Phytohabitans houttuyneae: one gene and its partner. The protein of the gene in region 2 interacts with the protein of the main gene of each other region in a pairwise test. Links are inferred from orthologs where the notes say so. Each region holds a gene or a part of one and is shown on either strand. Other genes may lie near its edges.

Region 1 (3,704 bases), on a different replicon or contig from region 2:
GCGGGGCGGGTGTGCATGGACCAGGTGGTGCTCGACTGCGGCGACGACCCGGTGGCGGCCGGCGACGTGGCGACGCTCTTCGGCAGCGGCGCCGGCGGCGAGCCGACCGCCGACGACTGGGCCGAGGCTGTCGGCACGATCAACTACGAGATCGTGACCCGCTTCGGCGGGGTGCGGGTGCCCCGCCACTACGACGGAGCCGGAGCATGAGCCGGGCGGGAGGCATCGCCAGCCGGTCGATGCGCAAGCGGGCCGGCCTGCTGGGCGCGGTCGTGGGCATCGCCGCCGTGGGCGTGGCGGCCGGTGTCGTGGCCGAGCGGGCGCTGGTGCGCCGTTCCAAGCGCGCGCCCGACGACCCGTACGCGGGCGAGGAGTTCGGCCACCTCGCGTACGACGAGGCGCTGACCGTCACCACCCAGGACGGCACCTCGCTGTACGTCGAGATCGTCGAGCCGACCGACGGCGTGGAGCTGGACGCCGACTTCGTGGCCGAGGTGACCGGCGCGATGACCTCGCTGGAGCCCACGCTCGTCTTCGTGCACGGGTTCTGCCTCGACATGGGCACGTTCCACTTCCAGCGCAAGGAGCTGACCCGCCGCGGCGACTACCGGATGGTCTTCTACGACCAGCCGGGGCACGGCCACTCCGGCAAGCTGGAGTCCGGCGAGTACGAGCTGCCCGCACTCGGCGAGGGCCTGAGGGCGGTGCTCGACGAGACCGTGCCGGAGGGGCCGATCGTGCTGATCGGACACTCGATGGGCGGCATGACCATCATGGCCTTCGCCGAGCAGCACCCGGAGTACTTCGGCAGCCGCGTCGTGGCGACCGTGCTGATGTCCACCTCGGGCGGCCGGCTGGAGGAGACCAAGTTCGGCCTGCCCGCGCTGATCGCCAAGGCCGGCGCACCACTGCTCCCGCTGGTCAACAGCGCCACCCGGCTCAGCGGCGGCGTCATCGACCGGGCCCGGCACGCCTCGTCCGACCTGGCCTGGCTGCTCACCCGACGGTACGGGTTCGGCGACACCAAGCCCAGCCCGGCGCTGGTGTCCTATGTGGAGGAGATGAACTCGCGCACCTCCACCGAGACGGTCGCCCGCTACCTGCGCACGCTCTACACGCACGCCCGCTACCCGGCGCTCAAGGCCCTGCGCAACGCGCCCGCGCTGGTCATCGTCGGCGACCAGGACATGATTACGCCGGTGACCCATTCGGAGGAGATCCTGCGGCAGCTGCCGGACGCCGAGTTCGTGAAGGTGCCGGACAGCGGGCACGTGGTGATGCTCGAACACGCCGACGAGGTCAACGCCGTGCTCACCGCGTTTCTGGAGAAACTGACCGCGTGAACCTGTCCACTGTGTCCGACACGGAAGCGTTCGGCCGCCGCCTCGGCGCGATCCTGCGCGCCGGCGACCTGATCCTGCTGACCGGCCCGCTCGGTGCCGGCAAGACCGCGCTGGTCCGCGGCATCGGCGCAGGCCTGGGCGTACGCGGCGACATCACCTCGCCGACGTTCGTCATCGCCCGCGTGCACAAGCCAGACCCGGCGAAGGGTGGCCGCGTCGCTCTCGTGCACGCGGACGCGTACCGGCTAGGCTCGGCGGTCGACCCGCGGGCGGAGATCGACGACCTCGACCTGGACGCCTCGGTGGACGACTCGGTCACCGTGGTGGAGTGGGGCGAGGGCGTGGTGGAGCAGCTGTCCGACGCGCACCTCCAGGTCCGCATCGACCGCCGTGACGACGACTCCCGCGAGGTCCGACTCGAGCCCCACGGTGGGGACTGGACGGCACGCGTGGAGGACTTGTGACACTCGACCTGATGACGTTGCTGCCGGCGGGGTGGCGGTCGGCGCTGGAGCCGTACCTCGACCCCGCCCGGATGGCCGAGCTGGCCGCTTACGTCGAGGCCGAGTTCGCGGCTGGCCCGTGTTACCCGCCGCTGGAGGACCTCTTCTCCGCGTACCGGCTGTGCGCCCCGAGTCCTGCCGCGTGCTGATCCTGGGGCAGGACCCGTACCACAAGGCGGGCCAGGCGCACGGGTTGAGCTTCAGCGTCCGTCCGGGCGTCGCGGTGCCTCCGTCGCTGCGCAACGTCTACAAGGAGCTGGCCGCCGACCTCGACGTGCCCCCGTCCCGCTCCGGCGACCTTCGCGGCTGGGCCGCACAGGGCGTACTCCTGCTCAACGCGGTGCTCACCGTCCGCGAGGGCAAGCCCGGCTCGCACGCCAACCGCGGCTGGGAAGACTTCACGGACGCCACGATCCGCGCGCTGAACGACCGCGACGAGCGCGTGGTGTTTCTGCTGTGGGGCGGCTACGCCCGCAAGAAGGCCGAGCTGGTGACCAACCCGACGCACGTCGTGCTGGAGGCCGGCCACCCCAGCCCGATGAACCCGCGCGGCTTCCTGGGCAGCCGCCCGTTCAGCGCGACGAACAAGGCCCTCGCCGACGCCGGACTGCCCCCGATCGAGTGGTCCCGGCTGTAGCTCCTGGGCGCCCGGATAGGGTGCATATCGTGCTCGTACTCGTGGTGGACTCGTCGACTCCGGCGGTGACGGCGGCGCTCGTGGAGGTCGCCGACCACGGCGTCGTCATGCGCGCGCAGCGGCAGGCCGTGGACGCCAAGGCGCACGGTGAGCTGCTCGCGCCCGCCGTCCACGCGGTCCTCGGCGAGATCGGCGCCGGGCCGCGTGACCTGGACGCGGTGGTGGCCGGCCTCGGGCCCGGCCCGTTCACCGGCCTGCGCGTGGGCCTCGTCACCGCGGCCAGCATGGGCCAGACCCTCGACATCCCCACCTACGGCGTCTGCTCCCTCGACGCGCTCGGCCGCGCCGCCGGGGCCGGTCGGATCCTGGCCGCCACCGACGCGCGGCGCAAAGAGGTCTACTGGGCCGCGTACGACGGCGGCGCGCGGATCACCGAGCCCGACGTCGACCTGCCCGGGTCGGTGGCCGAGCGGGTGGCGGCGCTGGGCGTGACCGGCGCGGTGGGCGAGGGCGCGCACAAGTACGCGGACGTCCTCGGGCTCCCGGTCCGCGACGAGCCGATGTACCCGCCGGCCGCCGCGCTCGCCGAGCTGGCCGCCGAGCGGATCCGGGCGAAGGGGCCGAGCGAGCGGCTCACCCCCCTCTACCTGCGGCGGCCGGACGCTGTGGCGGCGGCGGGCCGCAAACCGGTCCTGCGATGAAGATTCGGCCGTTTCGCTGGTGGCACATCGACGAGGTGCTGGTCCTGGAGGCCGACCTCTTCGGTGCCGAGCAGTGGTCGGCGACCATGTTCTGGAACGAACTGGCCGGCGGCCACCACTACCTCGTGGCCACCGGCGACCGGGGGAGATCCTCGGGTACGCGGGCCTGGCCGTGCAGCCGCCCGACGAGGCGTGGGTGCAAAACATCGCGGTCCGCCGTGACGCCCAGCGCCGCGGCATCGGGCGCACGCTGCTGGAGGCGCTGCTGGCCGAGGCGGCGCGGCGTGGCGTACGCAAGGTGCTGCTCGAAGTCGCCGTCGACAATGGACCGGCACAGAAGCTTTACGGTGCCTACGGTTTCGAGGCCGTCGGCCTCCGCCGCGGGTACTACCAACCGAGCAACACCGACGCGCTGGTGATGATGAGACAAGATGACTGAGCCGCTGGTACTGGGAATCGAGACCTCGTGCGACGAGACCGGCGTGGGCGTGGTGCGCGGGCACACGCTCCTCGCCGACGC
Region 2 (7,184 bases):
ATAGGGCGGATCGATACCACGATCGGCCTCCGCGCTTGAGTTGGACCCGCCACCCCTTTGCCGCGGGCGCCTCTCAAGCTGGGCGCACGGATGCGCCCACGGAATCCGGTGGCCGTGTGGGGCCTCGCGGCCAGCGAGACAACAGGCGGGGCCGTCGGGTCTCGCGCGGCGACGGGCTGGGGCGCCGGAAGGTTAGAAGCCGTTTGGCGATGTTCAGAGCAAGGATCAAGCTGGATGCCTTGCCTTTCGCGGCCTCGCGCGGGACAAAGGCAGCGTCGCCGTGGCGGTCCGTGACTATCGATCAAGGCAGGCGGCGTTGGCTTCGAGATCTAGGGAAGTTGGTGCGCCATAGCGACGGCTCGACTTTCGGAGTTGGGATTGCGATCGTCGGGGCGGGAGTGCGCGAGGGCGCCCGCAGTTCGGCGCCGTCGTCGCGGTTTGTGACTGTCGATCAGATGCGGGCGGTGTGCGCTTCGAAATCTTGGTGAGTTTGCGCGTTATTTCGACGCTAACTTGCCAAGATCTGCCGGAGCGGGCTCCTGGGTTGAGCTGGGCGACCGCGGAGGGTGAGGCGGCAACCGCGGGCACAGCGGCAGCTCACCTCTAACTCGGCGTCGGACTTTAAGAGCGCTCACCCTGACCGCGAAAAACGCCCAGACGACGAAACTCCGAAGTCGAGCGACGCCAGCTCACCAAGATCTGCGGGAGCAGGCGCACCGCGGAGGGTGAGGCCGCGGGAGCAACGGTCCGGACCACCGCGGACGTCGCGGTAGCTCAAAGCTCCAAAAGGGTTATGCGCCGTCGTCCATCGCCTGGCGGTCGGCCTCGTCGGCGCGGTTGCGCCACTGGGTGATGGCGATGCCGTGGCCGTCCGGGTCCTTGAAGGCGGCCGCCCACAGCTCCAGCTTGGCGCCCTTGTTGACGGGGCGAGGACCGTACGTGAACTTGACGCCCTTCGACTTCAGCTCGTCGTGCGTGGCCGTGATGTCGCCGACCTCGAGGTTGAGGTGGACGGTGCGCGGGCCGGCGGGTGAGAGGTCGCTGATGACGCGGAGGACGAGGCGGGTGTCGCCCGAGGCGAGGACCGCGTTGCCGTCGCCGCCGTCGATCTCGTAGAAGCCGAGCATGTCGCGGTAGAACTCGATCGAGCGGGCCAGGTCGGTGACCAGCACCGTCACGCCGACGCCGTGGATCGAGCCGCTCGGGCCGGGGTGGGCGCTCGGGTACGCGGTGATCAGGTCGGCGAGGTCGTCGTCATCGCCGGCGGTGGGTGGCAGGCCCGACTCGTCGTCGAGTGGCAGGTCCAGCGGGTCCGGCCCCGAGAGGTCGTCGACGGCCGGACCGGAGCCCGCCGGCTCGGCGACCGCGGTGGCCGCACCGTTGCCGTTGCCGTTGTCGCGCATCGGGCGGGCGCGGCGGGGGAGCGGGACCGAGCGCGGTTCGCTGCTCGACGGCTGCTCCACGACCGTGCCCTCCAGCACGATCGGGCCGCCCGGCGTGGCCTGGTGCACCACGATCGGCGGCTCGTCGCGGATACCGCCGCCGAGGTCGTCGGTGAGGTCGGCGGTCACCGGCTCGTCCGGGCCGCGGCGCGACCACGGCGGCTCGTCCTCCTCGAAGAGGAGGTCGTCGCCCTCGGGGATGTAGTCGCGCTCGGGCTCCATCGTCGCGGCGGCCTCGGCGTGCGTGAGCGCCTCGTCCCAGAGGATCCGCACGTGCCGCAGGTCGTCGACCGCCACCATGATCGGCAGGGTGACGCCGGGCAGCGGCCACTTGGCGACCGGCACCCGCGACTCGCGCACCTTGATCGACGCGGCGGGAAGGCCGGGCGCGTCGATGACGATCTGGAGCTCGCACCGGCCATAGGTGGAAGATGCGGGCGGCTCGGTCGCCGTCATCACGTGCGCGGTGCCGGCGACCCACGCGCGGGCGCCGCCCCGGATCGTGTTGACCAGGACCATGCTGATCGCCAGCACGAGCACCGCCAAGCCGACGGCGACGATCGCCCAGCTCTGCATGCCGGCGCCGAAGAGCATGACGAAGACGGCGAACGTGCCCAGCACCGCGGCGACGAGCTTGCGGACCGGTGCGATCGGCCTCCGACGAGCGTCAGCCACAGTGGACCTCCCTCGGGTTACCCGCCAGGCTAGGCCGGGCAAGCCAGTGATGGGAAGACCGATACCCTAGGACGGTACGTCCGCCCCGCGCACTGGAGGAAGAGTGTCGACGAGCAGCCCGGCCGAGCGCACGTTGGTCCTGATCAAGCCGGACGCTCTCCGGCGGGGACTGCTCGGGGAGATTCTCGGCCGTTTCGAGCGCAAGGGCTTGGCGATCGATGCGCTCGTGCTGCGTGGCATGGACGCCGCGCTGGCCGACCAGCACTACGCGGAGCACGTGGACAAGGCGTTCTACCCGCCGTTGAAGGAGTTCATGACGGGCGGGCCGCTGGTGGCCGCGGTCCTGTCCGGAGACCAGGCGATCGAGGTGGTGCGCACGCTGGTCGGCGCCACCGACGGGCGCAAGGCCGCCGCCGGCACGATCCGCGGTGACCTCTCGCTGTCAAACCGGGAAAATTTGGTACACGCCTCCGACTCGCCGGACAGCGCGAAGCGCGAGATCGCGCTCTGGTTTCCGGAGCTCAGCTGAGCTCGGGAAATCTGCGTAGTTTGTCCGGGTTGCCGATCAGGTAGACGCCGGTCACCACACCGCCGGTGACGTCGAGCGTGAGCACGTGCCGTCCCACGATCGTGGCCGGCTCACCGGCGAGCATGACCGGGCACACCGAGCAGACCCCCGAGTAGATGCCGGCGAAGAAGCGGGCCACCCGGTCGGCGCCGACGATCGGCCTGCGGGCGGCCTTGACCCGCCCGCCCCCGTCCGACCAGGCCACCGCGTCCGCGGCCAGCAGTCGCTTCAGCGCCGCCAGGTCACCCTCGCGGGCGGCCGCCAGAAAGCGGTCGAGCAGCCGCTCCCGCTCGGCCGGCGCCGCGGTGAACCGCCGCTGCGCGGGCAGGTGCCCCGTGGCGCGGTGGTGCAGCTGCCGGCAGTCCTCCGGCGTGCGGTCGAGGATCTCGGCGATCTCCGGGTACGGCAGGTCGAAGGCGGTACGCAGCACGTACACCGCGCGCTCCGGCGGCGTGAGGCGCTCCAGCAGGTGCAGCATCGCCAGCGAGAGCGACTCGCGGTGCTCGGCCGGGTCCACGTCGCCGGCCGGCAGCGGCTCGGGCAGCCACGGGCCGACGTAGGGCTCGGCCTGCCGCGCGCGCAGCCGGTCCATCGCCAGGTGGGTGACGATGCGGGACAGGTACCGGCGCGGCTCGGCGACCGCCGCCCGGTCGGCACCGAGCCAGCGCAGGTACGCGTCCTGGAGCACGTCCTCCGCGTCGTGCGCGCTGCCGAGCAGCCGGTAGGCGAGCCCGAACAGCATCGGCCGGTGCGCGACAAGGTCGGCGGCCGCCGCGCCAGCGGTCACGCCGGCAGCGGGTTGCGGCTGGGGATCGCGATCCGGTTCCACATGTTGATGGTGACAATCGCGAGCAGGAGGTCGGCGAGCTCCTCCTCGGTGTAGACCTTCGCCGCGGTGTCCCAGACGTCGTCGGGCACGCCACCTTCACCCAGACGGGTGACGGAGTCGGTCAGGGCCAGCGCGGCCCGCTCCCGCTCGTCGAAGAGATCCACTTCGCGCCAGGTCGCGACGGCGAAGAGCCGACGCGTGCTCTCCCCGGCCTCGATCGCGTGCTGCGAGTGCATGTCCACGCAGTACGCGCAGCCGTTGATGAACGAAGCGCGCAGCTTCACCAGGAAGAGCAGCTTCTTGTCGAGACGGCGCTGGATGTAGCCCTCCAGCCGCCGCACGTGCTCGAAGCCCTCGGGGGCCACCTCTTGCAGGTTGATGCGTCGCATGACGTACCTCCTTCGCGAGGACGACAGGACGCGGCGGTCCGGGCGTGACAATCCGGGGTGTGAGCTACGGCGCATCCCGGCCGACTGCGGGAGGGCGGATCTGCGGCGGCGTCGCTGTTCAATACGGCGCTGCTCCCGTAGCGGTGGAGTACCCTTGACGGTCGTACAGGCGATGACCCGGCCATCACCGGTGAGCCTCCGGAAGAAAAGGCCTCCCCGCGGGCGGCCCCAGTAGAACCGGACGGGTCCGGCCCGTCACAGCCGGCCAACGAGCGGGCGCTTCGATCCTGGAGCGCCAAGCGGGGTGGTACCGCGGGCTTCGGCTCGTCCTCGCAGTGTGCACATGAGCTTTGTGAGCTGCGAGGAGACCGAGGGTGTACCCGAAGACCGATCCGAAGGCCGGCGTGCCGGCGAGTCCCGACCTGCCCGAGGTCGAGCGCCGCGTGCTCGACCACTGGGCGGCGGACAAGACCTTCCAGGCATCGGTGGACGCGCGGGACGCCGGCGTCGACGGCGCGAACGAGTACGTGTTCTACGACGGGCCGCCCTTCGCCAACGGGCTGCCGCACTACGGCCACCTCTTCACCGGGTACGTGAAGGACGTCGTGCCGCGCTACCACACCATGCGCGGCCGCCGGGTGGAGCGGCGGTTCGGATGGGACACGCACGGGCTGCCGGCCGAGGTCGAGGCGGAGAAGCAGCTCGGCATCTCCACGAAGGCGGAGATCCTCGATCTCGGCGTGGCCCGGTTCAACGACGTGTGCCGCACGTCGGTGCTGACGTACACCCAGGACTGGGAGCGGTACGTCACCCGCCAGGCGCGCTGGGTCGACTTCGCCAACGACTACAAGACGCTCGACCTGGACTACATGGAAAGCGTCATGTGGGCCTTCAAGACCCTCCACGACAAGGGCCTGGTGTACGAGGGCTTCCGCGTGCTGGCGTACTGCTGGCGGTGCGAGACGCCGCTGTCCAACACCGAGACCCGGATGGACGACGTCTACCGCGACCGGCAGGACCCGTCGCTCACCGTGTGGTTCACCCTGGACACCGGCGAGAAGGTGGCGGTCTGGACGACCACGCCGTGGACGCTGCCGTCCAACCTGGCGATCGCCGTGGGGCCCGACATCGAGTACGCGGTGCTCGCCGACTCGGCCGGGCAGCGCTACATCATCGGCGCCGCGCGGTTGGGGGCGTACGAGAAGGAGCTGGGCGACCTCACCCCGGTCGGCGTCGTGCGCGGTGCCGAGCTCGTCGGCCGCCGGTACACGCCGCTGTTCGACTTCCTGGCCGACACGCCAAACGCGTTTCAGGTGCTGGGCGCCGACTTCGTCTCCACGGAGGACGGCACCGGGGTCGTGCACATGGCGCCCGCGTTCGGCGAGGACGACCAGAACGCGTGCAACGCCGCCGGCATCCCCACCGTCGTGACCGTCGACGAGCACACACGCTTCACCTCGCTCGTCCCGCCGTACCAGGGTGAGCAGGTCTTCGACACCAACAAGCCGATCTCCCGTGCGCTGCGCGAGCGGGGCGTGGTGGTGCGGCAGGAGACCTACACGCACTCGTACCCGCACTGCTGGCGGTGCGACACGCCGCTGGTGTACAAGGCGGTGTCGTCGTGGTTCGTCGCCGTGACCCGGTTCCGCGATCGGATGGTGGAGCTCAACCAGCAGATCAACTGGACGCCTTCGCACGTCAAGGAGGGCTCGTTCGGCAAGTGGCTGGCCGGCGCGCGGGACTGGTCGATCTCCCGTAACCGCTTCTGGGGCTCGCCGATCCCGGTGTGGAAGTCGGACGACCCGGCCTACCCGCGCGTGGACGTCTACGGCTCCCTCGCCGATCTGGAACGCGACTTCGGCGTCGCCGTGACGGACCTGCACCGCCCCTCCGTCGACGACCTCGTGCGCCCCAACCCGGACGACCCGACCGGACGGTCGGTCATGCGGCGCGTGCCCGAGGTGCTCGACTGCTGGTTCGAGTCAGGCTCGATGCCGTTTGCCCAGGTGCACTACCCGTTCGAAAACCGCGAGTGGTTTGAGCACCACTACCCCGGCGACTTCATCGTCGAGTACATCGGACAGACGCGGGGCTGGTTCTACACCATGCACGTGCTGGCGACCGCGTTGTTCGACCGGCCGGCGTTCCGCAACTGCCTGAGCCACGGCATCCTGCTGGGCGAAGACGGGCGGAAGATGTCCAAGAGCCTGCGCAACTACCCGGACGTGTACGGCGTCTTCAACTCGCACGGCTCCGACGCCATGCGGTGGATGCTGATGTCGTCGCCGGTGCTGCGCGGCGGGGACATGCCGGTTACGGAGGGCGCGATCCGCGACGCCGTCCGCCAGGTGCTGCTTCCACTGTGGAATGTCTGGTACTTCTTCTCGCTGTACGCCAACGCGTCGGGTTACGAGGCGTCGAAGCGGACCGACTCGACCCACCTGCTCGACCGGTACGTGCTGGCGAAGACCGCCGAGCTGGTGTCCACAGTGCAGCGCCAGATGGACGACTACGACATCTCCGGTGCCTGCGCGTCGGTGCGGTCCTATCTGGACGCGCTGACGAACTGGTACGTGCGGCGGTCGCGGGACCGGTTCTGGAGCGGTGACCGGGACGCGTTCGACACTCTCTACACCGTGCTGGAGACGCTTTGCCGCGTCGTGGCGCCGCTCGCGCCGCTGACCGCGGAGGAGATCTGGCGCGGGCTCACCGGCGAGCGCTCTGTGCACCTGACCGACTGGCCGGAGGCGGAGGCGTTTCCCGCCGACCGCGAGCTTGTCGCGACGATGGACGCCGTGCGTGAGGTCTGCTCGGCGGCCCTGTCGCTGCGCAAGGCGCGCGGCCTGCGGGTGCGACTTCCGCTGGCCCAGCTCACCGTGGCGACGCCGGCGGCCGACGCGCTGCGGCCCTTCGCCGACCTGGTGGCCGACGAGGTCAACGTGAAGTCGGTCGTGTTCACCGGCGAGCTGGCGTCCTATTGCGAGCAGGTGCTGACCGTCGTGCCCCGCGCGCTCGGCCCGCGGGTCGGCGGCGCGGTGCAGAAGGTGATCAAGGCGGTCAAGGCCGGCGAGTGGTCGCTTGTGGACGGTCGCCCGGTCGCCGCCGGCGTTGCGCTGCAGGACGGCGAGTACGAGCTGAAGCTCGTCGCCGCCGACGCCGAGCACTCCGCGCCGCTGCCCGGCGGCGAGGGCGTGGTGGTGCTCGACACCGCGGTCACGCCCGAGCTGGCGGCCGAAGGCCTGGCGCGCGACGTGGTCCGGGTCGTGCAGCAGGCCCGCCGC

Evidence for each region. The genes of interacting proteins can lie anywhere in the genome.
Region 1: the proteins of ndk (region 2) and ung interact in binary tests that used the Escherichia coli proteins (3 or more experiments, as listed by UniProt). The link is inferred for Phytohabitans houttuyneae from one-to-one orthologs.

The regions. Positions count from the first base shown.
Region 1 is NZ_BLPF01000001.1:3,362,321-3,366,024, reverse strand. The notes cover bases 705-3,704. They hold ung (uracil-DNA glycosylase), read left to right. Parts: upstream 705-1,925; coding sequence 1,926-2,483; downstream 2,484-3,704. Other genes in these bases: tsaD (tRNA (adenosine(37)-N6)-threonylcarbamoyltransferase complex transferase subunit TsaD), read left to right, coding at 3,616-3,704; tsaB (tRNA (adenosine(37)-N6)-threonylcarbamoyltransferase complex dimerization subunit type 1 TsaB), read left to right, coding at 2,513-3,184; Phou_RS52660 (uracil-DNA glycosylase), read left to right, coding at 1,804-1,995; tsaE (tRNA (adenosine(37)-N6)-threonylcarbamoyltransferase complex ATPase subunit type 1 TsaE), read left to right, coding at 1,340-1,807; Phou_RS14895 (alpha/beta fold hydrolase), read left to right, coding at 705-1,343. Outside these bases: alr (alanine racemase), read left to right, coding at 1-210; more of Phou_RS14895, read left to right, coding at 207-704. UniProt on the Escherichia coli protein: Excises uracil residues from the DNA which can arise as a result of misincorporation of dUMP residues by DNA polymerase or due to deamination of cytosine.
Region 2 is NZ_BLPF01000004.1:578,991-586,174, forward strand. Bases 1,231-3,933 are described here. They hold ndk (nucleoside-diphosphate kinase), read left to right. Parts: upstream 1,231-2,220; coding sequence 2,221-2,646; downstream 2,647-3,933. Other genes in these bases: Phou_RS45280 (VOC family protein), read right to left, coding at 1,231-2,117; Phou_RS45290 (sigma-70 family RNA polymerase sigma factor), read right to left, coding at 2,639-3,472; Phou_RS45295 (carboxymuconolactone decarboxylase family protein), read right to left, coding at 3,469-3,903. Outside these bases: more of Phou_RS45280, read right to left, coding at 792-1,230; ileS (isoleucine--tRNA ligase), read left to right, coding at 4,278-7,184. UniProt on the Escherichia coli protein: Major role in the synthesis of nucleoside triphosphates other than ATP. The ATP gamma phosphate is transferred to the NDP beta phosphate via a ping-pong mechanism, using a phosphorylated active-site intermediate.